Regions from separate parts of the Paenibacillus ottowii genome, predicted to be linked through region 2. Evidence: riboswitches for the same ligand, from Rfam matches in the RefSeq annotation. Region 2 holds a riboswitch; the other holds the start of a gene.
The links. A riboswitch is a leader RNA that binds a small molecule or an ion and turns the genes downstream of it on or off. The one in region 2 is predicted to bind cobalamin.
Positions count from the first base shown of each region.

Region 1: another riboswitch for cobalamin. It lies ahead of metE (5-methyltetrahydropteroyltriglutamate--homocysteine S-methyltransferase); the one in region 2 lies ahead of ACQQ6X_RS14975 (ABC transporter substrate-binding protein).

Region 1 is NZ_CP191577.1:3,034,017-3,040,164, forward strand. It holds gene ACQQ6X_RS14095 (glycoside hydrolase family 3 C-terminal domain-containing protein) at 1-495, opposite strand, end outside; gene ACQQ6X_RS14100 (AbrB/MazE/SpoVT family DNA-binding domain-containing protein) at 728-1,198, shown strand; gene ACQQ6X_RS14105 (anaerobic ribonucleoside triphosphate reductase) at 1,491-3,440, shown strand; gene nrdG (anaerobic ribonucleoside-triphosphate reductase activating protein) at 3,437-3,934, shown strand; cobalamin riboswitch at 4,130-4,325, shown strand; gene metE (5-methyltetrahydropteroyltriglutamate--homocysteine S-methyltransferase) at 4,485-6,148, shown strand, end outside.
Region 2 is NZ_CP191577.1:3,223,560-3,229,707, reverse strand. It holds gene ACQQ6X_RS14990 (nucleobase:cation symporter-2 family protein) at 1-89, shown strand, start outside; gene ACQQ6X_RS14985 (hypothetical protein) at 172-1,242, opposite strand; cobalamin riboswitch at 1,912-2,115, shown strand; gene ACQQ6X_RS14980 (hypothetical protein) at 2,073-2,210, shown strand; gene ACQQ6X_RS14975 (ABC transporter substrate-binding protein) at 2,333-3,916, shown strand; gene nikB (nickel ABC transporter permease) at 3,932-4,861, shown strand; gene nikC (nickel transporter permease) at 4,876-5,691, shown strand; gene ACQQ6X_RS14960 (ATP-binding cassette domain-containing protein) at 5,691-6,148, shown strand, end outside.

The sequences.
Region 1 (6,148 bases), 190 kb from region 2:
TGTCGCAACCGCTTTCAAATATACAGGATGATCACCCTGTATTCCCTTGACTAGCTCCTTCGACAATTCACCCGTCAAATACGGATCTTCTCCGTAGGCTTCCTCATTCCGCCCCCATCTTGGGTCACGTTCCATATCCACTGTAGGCGCCCACAGGGTTAGGCCGTTCAATTTCGGATCACGCCGGTAATAGACACGCGCCTCATCTGCAATAACAGAGCCGATTTGACGCATTAACTCCGTATCCCATGTACACGCCAACCCCACAGGCTGAGGAAAGGAAGTTGCCTCCCCCAACCAGGCGATCCCGTGTGCCGCTTCCGTACCGTGCTTGTAGGCTGCAACTCCCAAACGTTCAATGGCCGGCTGGTACTGCAGCATGGATTCAATCTTTTCCTCTAAGGTTAGTCGCGACACGAGATCCCGTACACGCTCGTCCAGGTGAATCTTCGGATCTTGAAATAAATATTCGATACCCGTTGTTTCATGACTCAAATCCGCCATCTCCTTAGCTTAATTAAGATAATAAAAGGTTCTTCCACGAAAGCGTTTTAATATATCATAACGAAAAAGGAGTACACCGGCAACAATACCGAAATCATCCTAAATTGGATGGAAGACAAAGCGAAGCATAAAAGAAAAAAATTGCATTTTCCCTTTCATATGTAAAGCTAAAAATAATACTTTTTGGTATAATCAGGATATCTCATTGAAGGAGGAAGCGCTGATGAAAAATACTGGAATGACACGGCCTCTGGACCAGTTGGGGCGAATCGTATTGCCTAAGGAAATGCGCACTACAATGGATATCAATATCGGGGATTCACTTGAATTCTTCGTAGATGAAGAAGGATTTGTATTAAGGAAATACACAGGTGTTTCCTGCAAATTTTGCGGCGCAGTGGATCATTTAACTTATTTTCGGGACAGCTTTATTTGCGCTGATTGCATCCAGTTATTAAAAAGCGATGAACATGTCCATGCCACAGGCAATGATGCCCTCCAGGCTCAAGAGCATACCAAGCCGCCCCAAACGAGCACAACCTGGCAACCCAAGCAATCCAGAGTGCAGCAAGGTGAAATGGTAAAAAAGCTCCGCAAGCTGATTCAGGAACATCCGGATCTGCCACAAAAAGCATATGCAGAAATGCTCGATATTTCCCAAGGCCGGGTGTCCCAACTGAAAAAGCTGCTCTGAACCTTCTAAAAATTGATATCCCAATATTATATACTATGTACTTGCAAGCCTACTTATTTCGTCGCAAATGCGGTGGCCAGGCATAGAGTAAGGCGCATATCTGTGGATGTGTCCCTTATTCTATACCTGGCCTTTTTATGCCTCCCGCTCCTATCAATGTGACAATAGTCACATACTCTCAATGTTTACGTATATACAATATATAGATCGAAACAATTGGTTATCACTAGATATCATCAATATGTTGTTTTTGTGAAAAATATATATTTTTTACTATATGGAGGGTTTTACGATGAAGGTGCTGGAGGAACATCAATTATACGACATCGGCGAGCGGGTCATTGGGGCACAAGATCTGGACATGCTGCGGGAGAATGCAAATTTAAATGGAGAATCGTTCAGTGGCAAAATGAGCAAGCTCGGCTCGGAATATGCCAAATGGTATGCGCGTCTGCGTGTGCTTCCATCTGAATTGAGGGATGCCATCGACCAAGGGTATGTATATGTTCACGATTTGGACCAATATGCGCTTGGAACTACAAATTGTATCTTTATCCCTTTTGGTCGTTTACTGCAAGACGGTTTTAATACAGGCAATGGCTCCGTGCGCACACCACAAACGATTATGTCTGCGATGGCACTGGTCGCCATCATATTCCAGTCTCAGCAAAATAGCCAATTCGGTGGTGTCTCTGCCAATAAAATAGATTGGGACCTTGCCCCATACGTTGCTCGTTCCTTCCGCAAGCACCTGCGCAAAGGACTCCGACTGTTCGAGGAAGAAATAGACTCCAGTTGGTCTGATGACGAACTGCATTTAGCTAATACCCATCTGCAAGAAGTCTGTCCTCGTTCGTATTTATTCGCCTGTGAGGAAACGGAAACAGAAACCCGGCAGGCTGCTGAATCGCTCATTCATAACCTGAACACCATGAGCAGTCGGGCAGGGGGGCAAATTCCGTTCACTTCGCTGAATTACGGGATGTGTACGTCTGCTGAAGGTCGGCTTGTTTCACAATCGTTGCTGGAAGCCACAATTCGCGGACTCGGAAGCGGGGAAACTCCTATTTTTCCACAGCATATTTTCCAATGTAAAAAAGGGGTCAACCAGGCAGAGGGCGATGTCAACTATGATCTGTTCTTAAAGGCGGTCGAGTGCTCCAGCAAGCGGATGTATCCCAATTTTGTGAATGTGGATGCTACCTTCAACCTGCCTTATTACCGCGCAGATGACCCGGATACCATCATTGCCACGATGGGCTGCCGTACCCGCACCATTTCTGACCGTTTCGGCAGAAACCGTCAGAGCGGCAAAGGCAATCTCTCATTTAATACCATTAATCTGGTGCGGCTCGGGATTGAATATGGCATTTGTACAGGCAAGCGTCTGACACCTGACCGGGATCGCTTTGATGCAAAATTAGAAGAGGTTATGCGAATTGCAGTAGACGGTCTAATTCATCGCTATCATATCCAGACCAGCCAGCCAGCCAAAGCTTCGGACTTTATGATGCGCGAAGGAGTATGGGAAGGCGGAGAAAAACTGGAACCTGATGAGAAGGTAGGAAGCCTCCTAAAGCACGGTACACTTTCGATTGGTTTTATCGGGCTGGCTGAGTGCATGAAAGCATTATATGGAAAACACCACGGGGAAGATGATGCTGTATACCGTGAAGCACAGCGAATCATCACTTCCATGCGCATGTATTGTGATCGAATGAGTGAACACTACAATCTAAATATTACACTGTTCGCGACGCCTGCCGAAGGTCTGTCGGGCAAGTTCACATTGCTGGATCAACGTGACTTCGGAATTATCCCTGAGGTCAATGACCGGGAATATTACACGAATTCCTTCCACATTCCGGTGTATTACAAGCTCCCTGCTGCTCGCAAAATCAGCTTGGAGGCTCCGTTTCATAATCTATGTAATGCTGGTGCAATTTCATACATCGAGCTGGACGGTAATGCGCGCAATAACCCGGATGCGTTTCTTAAAATTGTTCAGTACGCGCTGCATCAGAACATCGGCTACTTCTCCATCAACCATCCGGTGGATCGTTGTACGGAATGCGGCTATGAAGGAATTATCGGGACAAGCTGTCCTCAATGCGGCACAGATGAGGAACACACGCACTTTCAGCGTTTGCGTCGGGTAACCGGATATCTGACAGGAGATTATACGGTTCGTTTCAATGCTGCCAAGCAAGCCGAAGTTCGCGATCGGGTGAAGCATAAGTGAATTTGTGCGGCTATATTCCGGAATCTCTAAATGAAGGATACGGCCTGCGCACCGTTGTATTCATTAGCGGTTGCCGCCATGCCTGTCCTGGCTGCTTTAACCCAGCTTCATGGAGCTTTCGCGCAGGGGAGCCATTCACGCCCGAGCGTCAACAGGAGGTCATCCGTGATATGATGGATAACCCGTTGTTGGATGGATTGACTCTCTGCGGGGGAGACCCTTTTTTCTCAGCAGCAGAATGTTCGCAATTTGTGCGTGACTTCCGCACGGCTTGTCCGGACCGAACTGTATGGGCCTATACGGGCTTTGTTTACGAGGATCTGCTCATGGATCAGGAACGACAAGAGCTAGCTCTTTTGTGTGATGTGATTGTGGACGGTCGTTTTGTTGAACAGCAAAAAGACCTGACCCTCCCCTTTCGGGGCAGTCGTAATCAGCGTCTGGTAGATGTGAAAGCCAGTGTACAAGCAGGTTACACCGTTTCATTAGCTTAGAGGCGAAGTGCTACTTAACAAGATGCCCTATAATGCAAAAAAGACAAGATTCCACGATGAGTTGGGCTTGTCTTTTTTTGATATATCTAACTGATTCCACACTCATTTCGATTACGGTTTCTATTGCACATCCTGTGAGTTTCACTTATGATGGTGAACAAGTATACGAGGTGCATAAATATTCGTCATACCTAATCGCATAGCTTGGAAATAGGTGTCTGTTCTAATCCAGCTCAGACTTAAAAGGGAAGCCGGTGCAAATCCGGGACGGTCCCGCCACTGTAAACGGGGAATGTTCAGCTGATTAACACCCACTGGTCCACAGACCGGGAAGGGATGCTGAACGTCATGATCCGTAAGTCAGGAGACCTGCCTATTTTAACAACATCGCAGTACCTACGGAAGATAGGGAGGTGTTAAGAGCAGTCGCCGTATTTTTGAATTTTAATCGCGGAGGCATTCTTTCCCTTACTTATTTTTAGCTTTAGGGGACAGAATGCCTTTTTTGGTACGTAAAAATAAGCTGGCTACCCGTTAGGAGGAATAATGCATGTCTATTAATGAACAGCCTTCATTGTCCGGTTTAATTAGCAGTAATCTGGGTTATCCGCGTATCGGTGGGAATCGGGAATGGAAGAAAGCACTGGAACGCTTCTGGCAGGGCAGTATTGACGAAAGCGAACTGCATCGTGAGATGAAGAGATTGCGTCTGGAGCATCTAAGCAAACAACGTGATAAAGGCATTGATCTCATTCCTGTCGGAGACTTCTCCTATTACGATCACATGCTGGATACATCCGTGATGTTCGGTCTCGTACCCAAACGGTTCAATTATCGTACCGCAGGTCCGGTTCCTCTGTCCGTATATTTCGGGATCGCACGTGGGCAAAAAGGGGCTACCGCCAGTGAAATGACCAAGTGGATGAATACGAATTACCACTATATCGTTCCCGAATTGGCAGACGCGGCTCCAGTGCTGACTGAAAATAAACCCTTACAGGCTTATCGTGAAGCAAAGCAAGAGTTAGGCATTAACGGTAAACCGGTTCTTATCGGTCCCTATTCATTTGTTGTTTTATCCAAAGGCTATGACCGTAAGGATCTAGGCGCTATTATACGAACCTTCCTGCCTTTATACGCCCAAGTTCTGTCGGAACTAGCCGCAGAAGGCGTCCAATGGGTTCAAATCGATGAACCTGTCCTGACCACCTCATTCCCGGTAGAGGATCTGGAAATAATTCAGGAGGTCTATGAAGCTTTGAGCCAAGCTGCACCCTCCTTGAACATCATGCTGCAAACCTACTTTGGCAGCCTGGATCATTATGAGCGTCTGACTAAACTTCCGGTACAAGGGCTGGGTCTTGATTTTGTATACGATGATGGTGAAAATCTTCAGCATATATCACGGCATGGCTTCCCCAAAGGCAAAACGCTGGGTGCTGGTGTCATTGACGGTCGCAATATATGGCGCAGCGACCTGAATGCCGTGGCTGCACTGTTGAGCCAGTTAGCAGAACAGATCCCGGCCACACAGCTTATCGTACAGCCATCGTGCAGTTTGCTGCATGTACCGGTCAGTCTGGATGCAGAGCACAAGCTGGACCGAGAGCTGGTGCATGCACTAGCCTTTGCTGATGAAAAGCTGGAGGAAATCGCGTTCTTGACGGCTGCACTTGCACAGCACGATTCCTCTGCACTTGCCAAGCTTGAGCAAAGTGCAGAGGCGGTAGCCCGCTTCAACAGCTCAGCGGCAAGGGTACAGACAGCTGCCGATCTGGCCGACCTGCTGGCAAAAGAGCCTCTGTCACGCAGCGTTCCTTTCGCCGAGCGCCGTGTAATTCAGCAAAACAAGCTGAAGCTGCCCCCACTGCCTACGACGACCATCGGCAGCTTCCCGCAAACGGCCGAGATCCGCAAGGCCCGTCTGCACTATCGCAAAGGTGAATGGTCTGCCGAGCAATATCGGACGTTTATCCAACAGCAGATCAAGGAATGGATTGATATTCAAGAGGACATTGGCATTGATGTGCTTGTACATGGGGAATTTGAGCGGACTGACATGGTGGAGTTTTTTGGCGAAAAGCTCAAGGGCTTTGCTTTTACACAGAACGGATGGGTGCAATCCTACGGCTCCCGCTGTGTCAAACCGCCAATTATTTACGGAGATGTGTCGTTCGATCAACCTATGACCGTGGAGGAGACGGCATTTGCCCA
Region 2 (6,148 bases):
CGGCAATTGTCTTGAACATCGTTTTGACAAGAGAACAAAGAGAGTCAGCCCAAGGTGTAAATGTTTCGGAGGTTCCACAGAAGGTTTGACGAATAGGAAATAGATAAAAACAGCCGGAGAGAGGACGCAGCCTCTGTTCCGGCTGTTTGGCATGGAGTCGCCTAGAACGGGTTATTTATTAAGCAGCATAAAGTTATTGATAAAACCCTCTTTCTGTATGAAAATCGGGGTTTGAGTCTTCGAAGTGAAGTCATAATAGTACACGCCGCGTCCTTCCTCCTGATTTTTCAGGGAGGTGCTGCCTAAATAATAGACTCCCTTGCCGTCCGGGGACATATAGATGAAGCTGCGGGACGAAATGGGTAGTTCTAGTTTGGTACGTTTTCCGGTTGCAATATCGACAAGGCTATACTCAGGGTTGCCGTGATTAATGAAACGTGCAGTCACTAGGAGTAGTTGATCATTACTGCTGGATATTGATGATACTTCTTCATTTTTCAGTGTAATAACAGAACGTTCTTGCTTGGTGACGCTATTGATTTCTGTAACTTTGTTGTCCGGCGGGACCATAATAGTCTGTGTTCGGTTTGAGATTTCTCTTTGTTCATTTTGTTCCTTAGCTGAATAATTTGAACTGTAAATTGCTTTTTTAGCTGGATTATAGGTTATAGACCAAGTTTGTTCATCATGGTTTTCATCATGCATAAATTTCATGATACGCGTTGATTTATTGTAGAAAATAGTTTTAAGTGTCCGCTCTCCTTTTTTTACCGCAACCAGAACGAGGGAGCCATCCGGAGTAGTTGGTACGATATCATTGATGGCAAACAAATTATCGGTAAGCTGTTCGGTTTTTTTTGTATTCAAGTCGTACGAAAATAATTGGTCTCCCTTATCATCCACATCAGCAGAGTAATAAATTTTGTGATCAAGTAAGTACACCACAGAAAGTGGGTACTGGGAGGTATAGGGGACGTCGGCCAGCTTGGTCATTTTCTTACTGCTCAAATCGTACGTCATCACACGCATAACCATGCCTTGATCTGCATTTTTCCCATTCACATATTCTGTATAGGTCATGGATAGATATTGACCTTGTCCGACTGGAGTTGTCTTTTCGCCTGACTGGATTTGTTTGGGTGAAGTTGGTTCTGCTGATGGAGTAGAAGCTGGAGAGCAGGAAGATAACAGAGCTGGAACGAGCAAGGAAAGTATTAAAATGCGGTAGTTACTTGTTTTCAAAAGGAAACATCCTTTCTAACGATGAGAGATTTACTGTTATCTGACTAAGCAGTATTGCTGAAGTTAACTCTTAGGTTAGTTTATCTACTAGAAGAATTTGTTAGAGTGGTAGGAAGAGGCATGGTATAATCTAAACTATGGATTTTGAATAGTGGTGGATGTTTTCGGACCACGGTGCAGCTTCCCGAAAGGGGGTGAAGCCGATGGTCACACTTGTGTCGTGCTACGATGTGCTGCGTTGGGTGGTTACGTTACTAAGCCTGGTGTTTAGTATTCGTAAACTTTATCGATGGCTGCGTCGAAAATTTCGGAACAAGCGAAAACCCACCGCTTGATTAGGTTGGGGCCTAACGGTGGGTTTAGCTAAGCATTTAGCGCGCCGTGGTGATCCACAGCCTTTCAAATCCTAAGAGTCTTTGCCGTTGGCGCGGCGAAGACTCTTTTTTATTATATGGATACGGTGGATATCTCTATACCTAATTTTAGCACGTGAATTGCGTGCACGCAATGAATAGCCATGACTCAGATACTCACTATATCATTCAAATTTAAATTATTACGCTGCATTTGTTGACAAGCCAGAAGCAACAAAATAAGATAATCCTAAATCGTAATAAAAAGGAATAAAGGAAGAAAACAGGTGCGAGCCGGACAACTCTATGTACGGGGTTTCGTTGAGACGATGTAGATGGTTGTTGAACGTGTTCACTTAAAAGGGAAGTTCGGTAGATTCCGACACGGACCCGCCACTGTATACAGGCATCAGCAGGGTACTGCTGGAGCTTTCAGAACAGCCACTGGAACTGTGAAGAACCGGGAAGGCCTGAAAGATGAGCCTGAAGTCAGGAGACCTGCCTGTTTTGACATCACTGTTAGACCCACGGGATGCTGGGGAGGTGGTTAGACGTGCTACATACGGAATGTCTGGAACCGATCCGATCCCTTCTATGTTTTTGGAGTTGGCTTAGAGGTGAGTTTTGACATTTTATAATGAAAGCATTTCTGACTGCTGCTCATGTGGTCGGGAATGCTTTTTTTTTCGTTTTACGTAGGTTCATACGATTTAACCAGATAGAGGGGGAAATGTGGAATGATAAGCAATCGTAATAGGCGTTCGTGGTTTATATGTACAGGATTGGTGCTGCTGCTGACAGTTATGGCTCTATCGGGATGTGGCACAGCCACCAAGACGGAGGATCGGTCGGGCAAGGGTGAGAACTCTTCTGCACAACAGACTAAAGCAGATAAAAAGTTGGTGATGGCGTATACGTGGAAACCATCAGGGGTTGATCCGCATGGGGACAATAGCTGGGACGTGATGCGTTCTGGTGCTGGTGAGACACTGATTCGGTTGAATGAAAAGCTGGAGCCTGTGGCTTGGCTAGCCAAGGAATGGAAGCAGGAAAGTCCTACGGTCTGGACGTTCAGCTTGCAGGATAAGGTCACGTTTCATGACGGAAAAAGGATGGATGCAGCAAGTGTAAAAGCATCTTTGCTGCGCTCTATTGAGAAAAGCCATCTAGCAAAGGATTTACTTGATGTGAAGTCCATTGAGGCCAGCGGGCCGCTGACGCTAAAAATTACAACAAACCAGCCGAATGCAGCGCTGGCATCCAATCTGGCTGATCCCTCAACGATCGTGCTGGACGTGGCATCCATGAAAGATGAGCAGAGCTACCCTGCGATGACAGGTGCCTTTAAAATCAAAGCCTTCAACAAGGATCAGTCCCTGGTCGTCGAGCGTTATGACGGATATTGGGGTGAAAAGGCGCGATTGGCTGAAGCGACGATGAAATTCATTACAGACGGTAATTCGCGCCTGATGGCGCTGCAATCCGGTGAGGTGGATGTAGCGACGGATATTCCGGTAGATAACGCGGAGGTACTGAAAAAGGACGATAAGCTACAAGTGCTGTCGGCTCCGTCCTTGCGTACCCATATGATTGTATATAACATGGAATCGCCTATATTCAAGGATGTGACCAACCGTAAGGTGGTGGACAGTCTGATTCCGCGCGCATCCATTGTGAGCGCTGTTATGAGGGGTTTCGGTACGGAAGCAAGCAGTCCGTTTCCGAGTATTCTTTCTTTCGGAAAAGTTGAGCGTAAAGCGCTAGACGGAACGGCGGAGCAGCTGTTGACCAAGGATGGCTGGCAGAAAGATGCCCAAGGCACATGGTCCAAGCAGGGCAAGCCATTCGAGGTTACACTGCTGACTTTCCCTCAGCGTCCGGAGCTATCTGTTATGGCTGAAGTGATCCAGAGCCAATTGCTGAATGAGGGATTCCAGGTCAAGATTCGCAAGGTGGAAAATATCGATGAGGCATTGACCAAAAACGATTGGGATTTTGCTATGTACAGCATGCTCACGGCCCATACAGGGGAGCCGCAGTATTTTATGGACATGTTCTATTCCTCTACAAGTAAATCTAATGTAAGCCGCTATGTTTCCAAACCGCTGGAGAATATTCTTCACAGCCTGAAGCTGGCAAAGGATACCGCACAGCGAGATGCGGTAACACTGCAAGCGCTGAATATCATCAATACAGATTTGCCGCAGTCGTTTATTGTGCACCCTGACAATGTGTTTGGCGTGAAAAAAGGGGTAGAGGGCTTTACGCCGCATCCGATCGAGTATTACTACATTACAGCGCAATCCGATATTGCGGAATAACGAGCTACGTATCCTATGATCCGTTTTATACTGGAACGTGTGGCGCAGCTGCCCATCATTGTATTCATTGTATCCACGCTGACTTTTGTGTTGATGAGGCTGGCCCCTGGTGACCCTGCTACCATTTTGCTCACCGCGCATAATGTTCCTGCTTCAGAGGAGGCGTTAACGGCGCTGCGGGAAGAACTGGGCTTGAATGAGCCGCTTCATATTCAATATATGAACTGGCTGCGGGATGTGTTTACGGGACAATGGGGAACCTCGTATGTATCCAAGGAGTCGGTGCTCAACGAACTGTGGAGCAGACTGCCTGCTACGGTGGAGCTAGCTTTGGCTGGCTTTACCGTCATGACGGTGCTTACGCTTGGGATGGGGCTGGCCGCCTCGTTAAAGGTGAGCGGTCCACTGGACCGTCTGGGCAGGCTGTTCGCCTTGCTGGGATCGTCGATCCCTTCTTTTTGGCTTGGTTTTCTATTAATCTACCTATTTTCCGTTCACCTGGGCTGGCTCCCATCGATGGGAAGGGAGGACTGGACACATTTAATACTCCCGGCGCTGACGCTGGGTGCAGGATTGGGAACGGTGCAAGCTCGTGTATTGCGTGCTCAAATGCTGGAGCTGGGTGATCGGAACTTTGTGAAAGCAGCGAGGGCTCGGGGTTTTTCACGTATGCATATTCTCTTTTTTGAGCTATTTAAACATGCCGTGCTGCCCATGATTACGCTGTTGGGTACGAATCTATCATTTATGCTGGCAGGTAACGTCATCGTAGAGACTATTTTTTCATGGCCAGGGTTGGGCAAGTATTTTATAGATGCGATTACGCAGCGGGATTACCCAGTCATTCAGGGATATGTTATGTTTGCCGCATTTTTAATTGTAGGTGTTCAGTGCTTGGTGGATGTGGTCCAGACAATGATAGATCCGAGGCTGCGTTTGCGTTAAGGGGGAAGCTGAAAATGAAAAAGATACGGCTTTCCTGTAGAGGAAGCTTGCTGGCAGGGGGCGCGCTGTTTGGCTTGATCGTGCTGCTCGGAGTGCTGGCTCCATGGGCTGCTCCTCATGATCCTCTGCATGTGGACCTTCTGAACCGTTTGGCACCACCGAGCCGGAAATATCCTTTTGGTACGGACCATCTGGGTCGGGATGTGCTGTCACGGCTCATTTACGGGATTCGAACGAGCGTGCTAATCGCATGTGCGATTACGGTAGCTACTCTGTTCATCAGTCTGCCCATAGGCTTGCTCATAGGTTATGTGCGCGGACGCGTGGATCAGGTGATTATGCGGGGGATCGACGGCGTACTGGCTTTTCCCGATATTATTGTAAGTGTGGCGATTGTGGGTATTTTGGGACCAGGTTTCGTCAACATGACCTTAGCGATTATTGCAGTCCGATGGGCGGGATATGTCCGATTTATCCGTAGTTTGGTTCAAAAAGCCTGCCAGGAGGACTATGTACGATATGCACGTTTGTCCGGCAATTCACATGTGCGCATACTGAGACGTTATGTATTGCCACAAGTATGGCCGCAAATGTTGGTTTATGCGGTATGGGATATCGGACGCGTGGTGTTAATGATCGCCGGGCTCTCTTTTCTCGGACTGGGCGTACAGCCGCCCAAGCCAGAGTGGGGTGTGATGCTGCATGATGCAACTTCGTATTTTCAGGTGGCTCCGCATGTTATGATTTTCCCGGGCTTGGCGATTATGCTGTTTGTACTTGCCTGCCAGCTTCTGGGTGACCATTTTTCGGAAAAGGAGGCAGCGAAATAGTGGAGAAGCGACCAGCGACGGGGCGGAAGGACACGATAGAGCAAGCGTACATGCAAAAACCGTTGTTACACGTGGAACATTTGGAAATTTGCCAGACAGGTGTAAGAACAAGTGAAAGCAAGCCGCTACTAAGAGATGTGAACTTTTCCGTGTACCCAAGGGAAATTGTAGCCCTGACTGGACCAAGTGGATGCGGTAAGAGCCTGACCGCACACGCAATCGCGGGTATGTTGGACCCAGGGGTTGGTGTTACGCAAGGATGTATCTACTATAACGGGGAGGACATCATCCCGTTCCATGAACAGCGCTGGCAAAGACTGCGCCGTGAGGATATTGCTCTGCTCATTCAGCAATCGCTGAGCGGGCTGAATCCGATCCGTACCGTCCGCGCGCAGCTGACGGATACGCTTAGACTGCACGGGCGGCGCCAAGTGCACGCCCAGAGGGAGCGTGGGCA